DNA from 2 places in the Neorhizobium turbinariae genome. Region 2 is predicted to be linked to the other one. Evidence: riboswitches for the same ligand, from Rfam matches in the RefSeq annotation. Region 2 holds a riboswitch; the other holds the start of a gene.
The links. Region 2 has a riboswitch for thiamine pyrophosphate ahead of thiM (hydroxyethylthiazole kinase). Riboswitches for the same ligand answer to the same signal wherever they lie in the genome.
Positions count from the first base shown of each region.

Region 1: another riboswitch for thiamine pyrophosphate. It lies ahead of thiB (thiamine ABC transporter substrate binding subunit); the one in region 2 lies ahead of thiM (hydroxyethylthiazole kinase).

Region 1 covers NZ_JALPRY010000016.1:226,531-232,600, forward strand. The annotation lists gene M0654_RS15440 (ABC-F family ATP-binding cassette domain-containing protein) at 1-166, shown strand, start outside; gene M0654_RS15445 (response regulator) at 326-778, shown strand; gene M0654_RS15450 (VOC family protein) at 887-1,285, shown strand; TPP riboswitch at 1,335-1,435, shown strand; gene thiB (thiamine ABC transporter substrate binding subunit) at 1,472-2,482, shown strand; gene thiP (thiamine/thiamine pyrophosphate ABC transporter permease ThiP) at 2,486-4,108, shown strand; gene M0654_RS15465 (thiamine ABC transporter ATP-binding protein) at 4,101-4,808, shown strand; gene M0654_RS15470 (M48 family metalloprotease) at 5,052-6,070, shown strand, end outside.
Region 2 covers NZ_JALPRY010000008.1:25,122-31,191, forward strand. The annotation lists gene M0654_RS06725 (extracellular solute-binding protein) at 1-4, opposite strand, end outside; gene M0654_RS06730 (ROK family transcriptional regulator) at 228-1,433, shown strand; gene M0654_RS06735 (Gfo/Idh/MocA family protein) at 1,457-2,560, shown strand; gene M0654_RS06740 (ThuA domain-containing protein) at 2,578-3,219, shown strand; TPP riboswitch at 3,301-3,397, shown strand; gene thiM (hydroxyethylthiazole kinase) at 3,436-4,248, shown strand; gene thiE (thiamine phosphate synthase) at 4,245-4,880, shown strand; gene thiD (bifunctional hydroxymethylpyrimidine kinase/phosphomethylpyrimidine kinase) at 4,877-5,680, shown strand; gene M0654_RS06760 (invasion associated locus B family protein) at 5,734-6,070, opposite strand, start outside.

The DNA.
Region 1 (6,070 bases), on a different contig from region 2:
GATCGCAGCCCGCGAACAGAAGATGGCCGACCCCAACCTCTTTACCAAGAATCCCGCTACCTTCAACCGTCTGGCAGCCGAGATGGAAAAGCTGCGGGAAAAGTTGGTGAAAATGGAAGAGGAATGGCTGGAGCTTGAGATGCTGCGCGAGGAGCTGGAAGGCTAGATTAAGATTTCGTTAGGCTTAACAAATAGTTACGCACAGAAATATTTGTCACAAGCCGGAACAACTCTGTCCCACACGCCGTTCGATGTGCAGGAAAAGGCCGAAACATCACGTTGAGACTTCGGCAGTTTCACAACCCTGAACGGATGGGGACGTCTCATGCTGACAAATGTAATGCGTAGTCGGCTGGCCAGTGAAGCGATGAACCAGCGCGTATTGATCGTCGAGGACGAGTTCCTGATTGCCCTCGATGTCGCTGAAACGGTTGAGGGCATGGGCCTGCAGGTCGCAGGTTTCGCAAGCGGACGCAAACATGCCATGACCCTCGGCGCCCATGCGGATATTGCCCTTGTCGACGTCAACCTTTCCGACGGTCGCACCGGGCCGGAGATCGGTCGCGAACTGGCGCAGGAATATGGCGTCACCGTCATCTTCATGACAGGCAACCCGGAAGACGTTGAGGATGGCGTCGATGGTCCGCTCGGCGTGCTGACCAAACCGGTCATGCCCGAGGTGGTGGAACGGACGATCGATTATGCGATTGCCAACCGCCTGGGCGGCATGGCCGTCGTGCCACGCGAACTTCGGGTCTTCCCGCAGAGCAGGCACTGATCGTCCGCAAACGTCGAAAATAAATCGGCGACCGCTGTCGGCTGGGCCACGCCGCGCCCGTCCTTGGGCCATGCACCAAACGCATCATCCAAGGACGAGGAGACTGACATGCGGATGATTTTCGTAAACCTGCCGGTTGCCGATCTTGAAGGCGCCACGCGTTTCTACACGGCGCTCGGCTTCACCCGGAACCCGGACTTCTCCGACGATACGGCAAGCTGCATGATCGTCAGCGAGCAGATCTACGTGATGCTGCTGACCCACGAGAAGTTCAAGGGCTTCATCAATGGTGAGATCAGCGACGCCAGGACATCCACGCAGGTGCTGAACTGCCTTTCCGCCGGCAGCCGAGCTGAAGTCGACGACTTCAAGAAGAAGGCGCTCGCCGCCGGCGGCAGCGAATGGAAGCCGAACATGGAGTTCGGTCCCATGTACGGCTGCTCCTTCCAGGATCCCGATGGCCACGTCTGGGAGATCATGTACATGGACATGGGTGCGGCGGCCTGAGCCGCCCATCTCGCTCTTGCCAGTTTCTCCCTCTGCCAGTAAATCTTGTTCCGCTCTAACGGGGTGCCGCTGATCGCGGCTGAGAGGCTTGGCCAACCCGCGGAACCTGATCCGGTTAACACCGGCGGAGGGATTAGACGGCTCTTGATCAGCGCCTATTCCCGTCACTTGAAACTGGAGGCGCCGATGCGCGGGTTTATCATTTCCCTTCTTGCGGCAGCGGCCGCATTTTCCGTCGCCACCCATGCGCTGGCGCAGGAAAAGACGCTCACCGTCTACACCTATGAAAGCTTCACGGCCGAATGGGGTCCGGGACCCAAGGTCAAGGAAGCCTTCGAGAAGACCTGCGCCTGCCGGGTCGACTTCGTCAGCGTCTCGGACGGCGTTGCCCTGCTGACCCGACTGCGGCTCGAAGGCGAAAATTCAAAGGCCGATCTGGTTCTTGGCCTCGACACCAACCTGATCTCGGAAGCCAAGGCCACCGGCCTGTTCGAGCCTCATGGGCTGGACATGGCGGCAGTGGACGTGCCGGGTGATTATTCCGACGACACCTTCATCCCTTATGACTATGGCCATTTCGGCGTCGTCTACGACACCAAGGCTATCAAGACCCCCCCAAAGAGCCTGAAGGAACTGGTCGAGGGCGACCCATCACAGAAGATCGTCATCCAGGATCCGCGCACTTCGACGCCCGGACTCGGCCTGCTGCTCTGGATTCGCTCAGTTTACGGCGACGAGGCACCGGAAGCATGGGCCAAGCTCAAGAAGCGCGTGCTCACCGTCACCCCCGGCTGGTCTGAAGCCTATGGCCTGTTCACCAAGGGCGAGGTACCGATGGTCCTCTCCTACACGACCTCGCCGGCCTACCATATGGTGGAGGAGAAGTCGGACCAGTATCAAGCCGCCGCCTTTTCCGAAGGCCATTACATCCAGATCGAGGTTGCAGGACTGCTGAAGGGTGCAAAGGACAAGGACCTTGCGAAGGATTTCCTGCGTTTCATGGTCTCGCCCGCTTTTCAGGACGTCATCCCGACGACCAACTGGATGATGCCGGTGACCAAGACCTCCGAATCCCTGCCGGAAGCGTTCAACAAGCTCGTGCAGCCGAAGAAGACCTTCCTGATGGGATCCGACGAGGTGGCCAAGAACCGCCAGGCCTGGATCAATGAATGGCTGGCAGCGATGAGCCTCAACTAGCGCATGCTGACAGCCGCTCAGCGAAAATGGAGCCTGGGTTGGGGCTTTGCCGCCTTTGGCGGCATCGCCTTCTTCGTTGGTGCGGCAATTGCCGCGCTGCTCCTGTGGGATAGCGGCGCCGCCGGCGGCCAGTTCTTCACACCCTATACCTGGCAGATCCTGCGCTTCACGCTCTGGCAGGCGGCGCTTTCTACGATCCTATCGATCCTGTCCGGCCTGCCCGTGGCGCTCGCGCTGGCGCGGCGACCGAAATTCCTCGGCAGGATCTGGATCGTTCGCCTGATGGCGCTGCCGATGGGCCTGCCGGTGCTGATCGGCGCGCTTGGGCTGATCGGCATCTGGGGTCGCCAGGGCATCATCAACAACACGCTGCTGACACTGGGTGTTGAACAGCCGATCAGCATCTATGGGCTGTCCGGCATCCTCATCGCGCATGTCTTCTTCAACATGCCGCTGGCGGCCCGGCTGCTGCTGGCAGCGCTGGAACGGCTACCGGCGGAGTACTGGCTGCTATCCTCGAGCCTCGGCATGAAGCCGCTTTCGGTCTTCCGCTTCGTGGAGGGCCCGGCGACGCTGCGCGTTCTTCCGGGCGTGGCGGGTCTCATCTTCATGCTGTGCGCGACGAGCTTCACGCTTGTCCTGGTCCTGGGCGGCGGACCCGCGGCCACCACGCTGGAAGTCGCCATCTACCAATCGCTGCGCTTCGATTTCGATCCGCCGCGGGCAATCGCGCTCTCCTTCCTGCAGATCGGCATCACCGCGATCATCCTCGCCGTCATCTCCACCCTGCCGAAACCTGATGACGATGAGAACCTGCACGGTCGCGCATCGCGCCGCTTCGACGGCAGGACGGCAGGTGCCAGATCCTGGGATGCCGTCATCATCCTTTTTGCCACGGCCTTCCTGGTGCTGCCGCTCGCATCGATCGTCGCCTCCGGCATCCAGGCGGATCTCTGGCGGCTCTTCAAAAGCCCGGCCTTCCACCAGGCGGCGCTGACAAGTTTCGCCATTGCCGTGGCCGCGGGCCTGCTTTCGGTCGCGACATCGGTTGCGATCGTCGTGGCACAGGAAGCAATCGACGACATGAAGCGGCCGGGCGCCGGCGCAAGAGCCTTCGCGGCGACACTCGGCGGCATGGGTTCGCTGGTGCTTCTGGTGCCCCCCGTCGTGCTTGGCACCGGCTGGTTCCTGACACTGCGCTCGCTCGGCGACGTCAACCGGTTTGCGCCGGTCCTGATCGTCATCATCAACGCACTGATGGCACTGCCGTTCGTGATGCGCGTCCTGTCGCCGGCAATGGCAACCCACAGGCGGCGCACGGCGCGCCTTTCCGCCAGCCTGGGCCTCTCAGGCATCTCCAAACTCATGCGCATCGACCTTCCGCCGCTTGCAAAGCCGCTGCTGACATCGCTCTCCTTCGCGATGGCGCTGTCGCTTGGCGACCTTGGTGCGGTCGCGCTGTTCGGCTCGAGCGAACTCACCACCCTGCCATGGCTGGTCTATAGCCGCCTCTCAAGCTACAGGACCAATGATGCAGATGGGCTGGCACTGCTGCTCGGGCTTTTTTGCCTGCTGCTGACAATGCTCGGGACGGCAGGACGCGAAAGGCACCATCAGGATGAGTGAGAGCGTCGTGCTCGACAATGTGGAGCTTGGGGTCGGGGCCAAGACGTTCCGCTTCAACTGCGCGATCAAGCCGGGCTCCATCACGGCGGTCACCGGCCCGTCCGGCTCGGGCAAATCCACGCTTTTGAACCTGATTGCCGGCTTCGAGACAGCCGACAGTGGCCGCATCCTGATCGGCGGCCGGGACGCCACGCTTCGGCATCCGTCGGAGCGACCCGTATCGCTCGTCTTCCAGGACAACAATCTTTTTGCCCATCTCGACCTCTTCACCAATGTCGGCCTGGGCATCCACCCGGCCCTGAAGCTTTCAGGTGAGTATCGGCAGGCCGTTTCGGATGCGTTGAGCTGGGTCGGGCTTGATGGCTTCGAGAAGCGTCTGCCCGGAACCCTGTCGGGCGGTGAGCGTCAGCGCGTCGCCTTCGCCCGGGCGCTGGTGAGGCGCAAGCCGGTTCTCCTGCTGGACGAACCCTTTGCTGCGCTCGATCCCGGTCTGCGCCAGTCCATGGCGCAATTGCTCCTCGACCTGCATGGGCAGACGGGAAACACGGTGCTGATCGTCACGCATGATCCGAACGAGGTTCGGCGGCTGGCGGACGAGGCCATCTTTGTCGACCGCGAAACCATCCTTCTTCACGCCCCGGTGGATGAATTTGTGCAGCGCGACGACCTGCCGTCGCTGGCGCAATTCCTCGAAGGCTGAGGCAGGTCGCTGCGGTCGAACAACGGCGGCTCACCCGACTGTTATTGCACTGCCACAATTTGACCGTCACACGATGGCATGCGGCTTGCAGGGCGATATCTATTTGCAAAAGCACGGGCACGACTTATTTCAGCAAGACGATCTGTGCAGGCGAGATGAAAATCGCTAAGCGGAAGTCAGCGGCGGGGGAACATCTTGCCGCTGACAGAACCCTTGGTTTGGAAGAGGCAGAAGCAAACGACGATGAGGCGCGACACGGCTCCACCCGCTGTATTGCAAACGGCCCGTCCCCGTTCGAGCCTCAGGAAGCTTTGCGTCCTGCTGGGCACAAGCCTGCTGCTGTCCGCCTGCCAGTCGGTGTTCGACCAGGCCTATACCCCCAATGTTGCGCCGTCCGATAAGCCGCAGATCGTCGACGAGGTGCAGAAGAACGACCCCCGGGCACAGATGGGTGCGCGCGAGCATCCGCGTATCGTCGCGAGCTACGGCGGTGAATATCGCGACGCCAAGACCGAACGTCTGGTGGCGCGCATCGCCGGTGCCCTCACGGCCGTCTCGGAAAACCCGAACCAGTCGTTCCGCATCACCATCCTGAACTCGCCTGCCATCAACGCCTTCGCGCTGCCGGGCGGCTATCTTTATGTGACCCGCGGCCTGCTGGCGCTTGCCAACGATGCCTCGGAAGTCGCAGCCGTGCTCTCCCACGAGATGGGCCACGTGACGGCCAACCATGGCATCGAGCGGCAGCGCCGCGAAGAGGCGGAAGTCATCGCCAGCCGTGTGGTGGCGGAGGTGCTGTCCAGCGATCTGGCCGGCAAGCAGGCCCTGGCGCGCGGCAAGCTGCGGCTTGCAGCCTTCTCCCGCCAGCAGGAACTGCAGGCGGACGTGATTGGCGTGCGGATGTTGGGTGAAGCGGGCTATGACCCCTATGCGGCAGCCCGGTTCCTCGATTCCATGGCGGCGTATGCGCGTTATTCCGCCGTCGACCCCGACAGCGACCAGAGCCTCGACTTCCTGTCGAGCCACCCGAACTCGCTGCAGCGCGTCGACCTTGCCCGCCGCCATGCCCGCAACTTTGGCCAGGAAGGCACCGTGGGTGACCGTGGGCGCGACTATTACATCGCCGGCATCGACGGCCTGCTCTATGGCGATAGCCCACAGGAAGGTTATGTGCGCGGCCAGACTTTCCTGCATGGCACGCTCGGCATCCGCTTTGACGTGCCGCCGGAATTCCGGATCGACAACAAGGTCGAGGCGGTTCT
Region 2 (6,070 bases):
ACATCGAACGTGCTCCTCCCAAAGCTTTATTTCGTGATCCGTACAAAATAATCGGCACCTTGGCCTGATCTGTCAATAGGGTCGCCGGTAATCTGTTCTACGGCGGCAGAATTTCCGGTCAGTCGCAGATTTTGCGGTTGCGTTCCTTCGTTTTTGCCCATTACAAGACGGTGTATTAATTTGCGTGCCGGATTAAATCCGCCGGCGCGGGTTTATGTAAGGGCGAAATGAAGACTGCAGATCCGGAACTCATGCGCGCGATGAACCGCCTTAGTGTGCTGGATGTAATCCGCCGCCATGGCCCCATCGCGCGTGTCGAGATCTCGGAGCGCACGGAACTCTCGCCGACCACGGTATCGGCTATCACCGCGTCCCTCCTCGACGACGGACTGATCCTGCCACGCCACGAGGGCGATATCCGCAGCGAAACGGTGCGAGGGCGCCCGCGGGTGATGCTGGAGCTCAATCCAGGTGCTGCACGCGTGGTCGGAGCCAAGATCGCCGCGAACCGCATGGTGTTCGTAGTCACTGATTTCTGCGGCACGGTGCTCGCCACCCTCACCCTGCCCATCCGCATCGATCGCCAGCCGATCAGCGTAGTTGCCGATATCGTCGAAGATGGCGTGCGTCGTTGCGTTCTCGATGCGGGGCTTTCGCTGGCGGACGTCCACAGCATCTGCCTTGGCCTTCCGGGCGTCATCGAGCATCGCAGCGGCCATATCCGTTCGAGCCCCATTCTGCGCGACAGCAATGTTGATTTTGCTGCGGAAATGTCATCGCGGCTTGATACCCGAACGATCGTGGAAAGCGATGCCACGGCAATCGCCCTCGGCCATCATTGGTTTGGGCGCGCGCGCGATCTTGAAGACATGGTGCTGGTTTCGCTGGAGCAGACGCTTGGGCTTGGCGTGCTCCACAACAACCGGGTTTTCCGCGGCGCCGGGGGCCTCAGCCACAACCTTGGCGACCTCGTGCTCGGCATGAATAGCGAAGGTGTCGTGCGCCTCTCCAGCCAGGCCGGCGAGACAGCGATCCTGAGCTTCCAGCACTCCGAAGCGCGCTTCGCCGAAGCGGTTCGACTTGGAAGAGGCATGGCGCATGCCCAGGCCTTGATCGAGGCCGATGACAGCCAATTGATTACCGCTGCAGTGCGCGCCGGGGAAACCATCGGCTTCACCATCGCCAACATCGTCACCTTGTTTGCGCCGCCGCGGGTCATCGTCGTTGGCTCCTCCCTCGCACTCGGGGAACTCTTCCTCAAGAGCCTGCGCGATGCTTATGCGCTCGCCATGCCGCCGTCGCTGCACGACGTCAGCGAACTCGTGTTCGACAACTCCGGTGACGATTTCTGGGCTCGGGGCGCTGCCGCCGTTGCCCTCTACGAACTTTATGAGTCGCCCTGGAGCACCACCGGGCCAGCCTCAAGCTTCTGAAAGACATTTAAGGGAGGAAATGAATGAACAGGGTCGGAATCGGCATCATCGGGTGCGGAAACATTTCTGGTGCCTATCTCAAGGCCATGACGACCGAGTTTCCAATTTTGGATATTCGTGGTCTGGCCGACCTGAACAGCGAACTTGCACAGTCGCGCGCCGCGGAGTTCGGGCTCGTTGCACGGTCGATCGACGAACTGCTGTCGGATCCGCAGATCGAAATCATCCTCAACCTGACGGTACCAAAGGCCCATGTGGCGGTCGCGATGCAGGCGCTGGAGGCGGGCAAGCACACCTATTCCGAAAAACCGCTCGGCATCAACTTCGCCGAAGGCAAGAAACTGGCTGATTCCGCGCGCAGCAAGGGGTTGCGGATCGGCGCCGCGCCCGACACCTTTTTCGGTGGCGGCCACCAAACGGCTCGGAGCTTGATTGATCAGGGCGTTATCGGCCTGCCGGTCGGTGGCACGGCGACATTCATGTGCCCTGGCCATGAACGGTGGCACCCAAACCCCGCCTTTTACTACGAAGTCGGCGGCGGTCCGATGCTCGACATGGGGCCATACTACATCACCGACCTCGTGAACCTGCTCGGTCCGGTGGCGAAGGTGGCCGGATTTGCCATCACGCCGCGCTCTGAACGCGTCATCACCAGCGAGCCACGCAACGGCGAACGCATCCCGGTCGACGTGCCGACCCATGTAGCCGGCGTCATGGCCTTCGAGAATGGCGCAGTCGTGCAGATCGGCATGAGCTTCGATGTCGCGGGCCACAAGCACGTGCCGCTGGAGGTGTACGGAACGGAAGGTACGCTGATCGTGCCGGACCCAAACCGGTTTGGCGGGCCGGTGGAGTATCTCAAGAAGGGCGGCCAGTTCGAGGAGCAGCCCCTTACCTTGCCTTATGCGGACGGTAATTTCCGCTCCATTGGTGTGGCCGACATGGCTCATGCCATCCGATCCGATCGGCCGCATCGTGCCAATGGCGATCTCGCGCTGCATGTCCTGGAGGTCATGGAGGCCTTCCAGACGGCATCGGAACACGGGCGCACGATCGAAATCACTACGAAGGTCCAGCGGCCGGCGCCGCTGTCCGATTCACTCGTTGATGGCCGACTGGCCAAGTAGTTTTTGGAGGAAAGTGCATGCGTGAAGCCTTGATCGTATGGGGTGGCTGGAGCGGCCATGAGCCACAGGAATGTGCGGAAGTGATCAAGACCATGCTCGAGGGAGACGGGTTCAAGGTCTACCTGGAGCATTCGACGGAAGCTTTCGCGGACCCCTCCATCCATGACCTGAGCCTGATCGTTCCGATCATGACGATGTCGAAGATCGAGAAGGAGGAGGTGAAGAACCTCGCGGCGGCCGTTGAAAATGGCGTCGGTATTGCAGGCTACCATGGTGGCGCCGGCGATGCATTCCGGGAGTCGGTCGAGTACCAGTTCATCATCGGCGGACAATGGGTGGCCCATCCCGGCAATATCATCGACTACACCGTCAACATTACCAAGCGGGACGATCCACTCATGGAAGGGATCACCGACTTCCCATATCATTCCGAGCAATATTACATGCATGTCGACCCATCGAACGAGGTGCTCGCCACCACCACCTTTACCGGCGAACATGCCTATTGGATCGATGGCGTGGTGATGCCGGTCGTCTGGAAACGCAAATACGGCAAGGGCCGCGTCTTCTATTCCTCGCTCGGCCACGTGGCGAAGGAGTTCGAGGTGCCGCAGATGAACACGATCTTCCGCCGCGGCGCAAACTGGGCGGCGAGATAGACAACCGCCAGGTATTCCCGTTGACATGAAGCGATCGCCCAACATGCATATGGCGGTCGCTTTTCCTTTCTGATAGCGTTGCACCGATGACAGGGGCGTCTGGCGTATGCCGGGCTGAGAAGCACCCTTTGAACCTGAACCAGATCATGCTGGCGGAGGGAGTCGTTGGGGTTCTGATTGAGCCCAAGCGTCCAGGCTCCGCCGAGAAAGGCGATGATGCAGACGCAGCTTTTAATCCACAGTCCGGGCCAGATGCTCGAAGAGATGCGGGCACAGGCCCCATTGGTCCAGTGCATCACTAACTTCGTTGCCATGAACATTGCCGCGAACGTCTTGTTGGCGGCGGGTGCCTCTCCGGCCATGGTCAGTGCGCAAGAGGAGGCGGGTGAGTTCGCATCGATCGCCGGTGCCTTGACCGTCAACATCGGTACGCTCTCGCCTCTTTGGGTCGGTGGCATGAAAAGCGCTGCGAAGGCGGCGAGCGAACACGGTAAGCCATGGGTGTTCGATCCGGTCGCGCATTATGCAACGACCTATCGTCGCGCCGTGACTGCCGAACTCGTCGCGCTGAAACCAACGATCATTCGCGGCAATGCCTCTGAGATCATCGCATTTGCTGGCTCGAAATCGGGCGGCAAGGGTGTCGACAGCGGGGATGCTGCACGCGCGGCGGAAGGTCCTGCGCTGGGATTGGCAAAGCAACTTGGTACCGTAGTTGCCGTCACCGGCGAAACCGACTTCGTCACCGACGGCCAGACCTCCTGGAGGATCCACGGCGGTTCACCGCTGATGCCAAGGGTTACCGCCCTGGGATGCTCATTGACTGGTCTTGTCGGCGCCTTCGCCGCGACGCGACCGGAAAAGCCACTTGATGCAACAGTTGCGGCACTGGCCCTGTTTGCGGTCGCGGGTGAAGCCGCAGCCGCCCAGGCCTCGGGACCGGGTTCGTTCTCCGTCGCCTTTCTCGATCAACTGGCCGCGATCGATGCTGCCACGCTGGATGCTCAGGCAAGGATCGAAGCAGCATGAAACAGTTCGACCTTTCGCTTTACCTCGTTCTAGACCCTGATCTTTGTGAGCCACTCGGCATGGTCGAGACCACCCGCCTCGCCGTTCGCGGCGGTGTTACCATGGTTCAGTTGCGCGACAAGAAGGCTACGACAGCCCACATGGTCGAAACCGGCATGGCACTGAAAGCAGCACTCGCAGGCACGGGTGTCCCGCTCATCATCAACGATAATGTCGAGGCTGCAATTGCGATTGGTGCCGATGGCATCCACGTCGGTCAGGAAGACATGTCCGCCGATGAAGTTCGCGCCCGCGTCGGCAACGAGATGATTCTCGGGCTCTCCGTCGATCGGGGCGAGCATGCCCGACCCGCAGACCCACACCATGTAGATTATGTCGGTGTCGGCCCCGTTTTCCCGACAAATACAAAGCTCGACCACTCACCGGCGATCGGCTTTGACGAATTGGCGAAGCTCATCGGCATGTCTCCCCTGCCCGCAGTCGCCATTGGTGGGATCAAGGCTGAACACATCGGCGAGTGCCTGAATGCCGGCGCCAAGGGCGTCGCCGTTGTCTCCGCCATATGCGGCCAACCGGATCCTGAAGAGGCCGCCCGCCACCTTGCCCAGATGATACGGGAGGTCCGCCGATGATCCGCAACGTGCTGTCGATCGCCGGCTCCGATCCTTCCGGTGGTGCCGGGATCCAGGCTGATCTCAAGGCATTTGCCGCCCGCGGTACTTATGGCATGGCAGTGCTGACGGCGCTGACATCCCAGAACACGCAAGGTGTTTATGGTGTGCATGCCGTGCCAGCTGGTTTTGTTGCTGACCAGATCCGCGCTGTTTTCGCCGATGTCCGTGTGGATGCGGTGAAGATCGGTATGATCGCCAATGCCGAAATCGCCGAGGCCGTCGCTGACGTCCTTGCACCTTACCGATCGAGCGTGTCGATCGTCCTCGACCCGGTGATGATCGCCAAGGGTGGTTCGCCTCTTCTCGCGGCAGATGCGGTTTCAGTCGTGGCCAAGCGGTTGTTGCCCATGGCGACCCTCGTGACACCCAACATACCTGAAGCCGCAGCTTTTCTTGGGGCGCCGGTGGCTGCCAGCCGCGACGACATGGCAAGGCAGGCGCAGCAACTAGGAGTGCTAGGTCCCGCGGTTCTGGTAAAAGGCGGGCATCTTGAGACGGACGACAGTCCGGATGTTCTGGCCACCGAGACCGGTCTGCAATGGTTTGAAGGCGATCGCATCGCCACAAAGAACACCCACGGCACCGGCTGCACGCTTTCAAGCGCCATTGCCGCGGAACTTGCCAAGGGCGCCTCGCCGGGTGAAGCAGTGAGCGCTGCGAAAACCTATCTCGCCGGCGCCATTGGTGCAGCGGAGGGATTGAGCGTCGGAACGGGACACGGCCCCGTCTCCCATTTCTGGCTCCTCTGGGCGTCTTGAGGTCAGACTGGAGAGATCGCGACCGAGTGAGCCTCGGCCACGATCTAGTTCTGTTACTTGCAGGACGCGGCCTGGTTCAGCGCAGCAGTGACACCCGAAAGGGAGAAGGTGTAGCTTGTCGAGGTGCCGCGCTGCGAAGTCGCCTTCAGCGTCATGTTGCTGCCGGCCTTCATGGCGTTGATGAGAGCCGCGTCATAACTCGCTTCCTGGGTCCAGCCGGAATTGCCCTTCGGCAGCATCACGAAGGACTGGCCATCGATGGTGAGCACCATCTGCGAGCCTTCGCGCAAATTGTAGCCCATCACTGCCTGCGGATAATATCCGGAACCGTTCTGGTTCGGCGCGACGAGGAAATAGTTGTCGCCATGGTTCACGCTCGCCGGCTGGGCA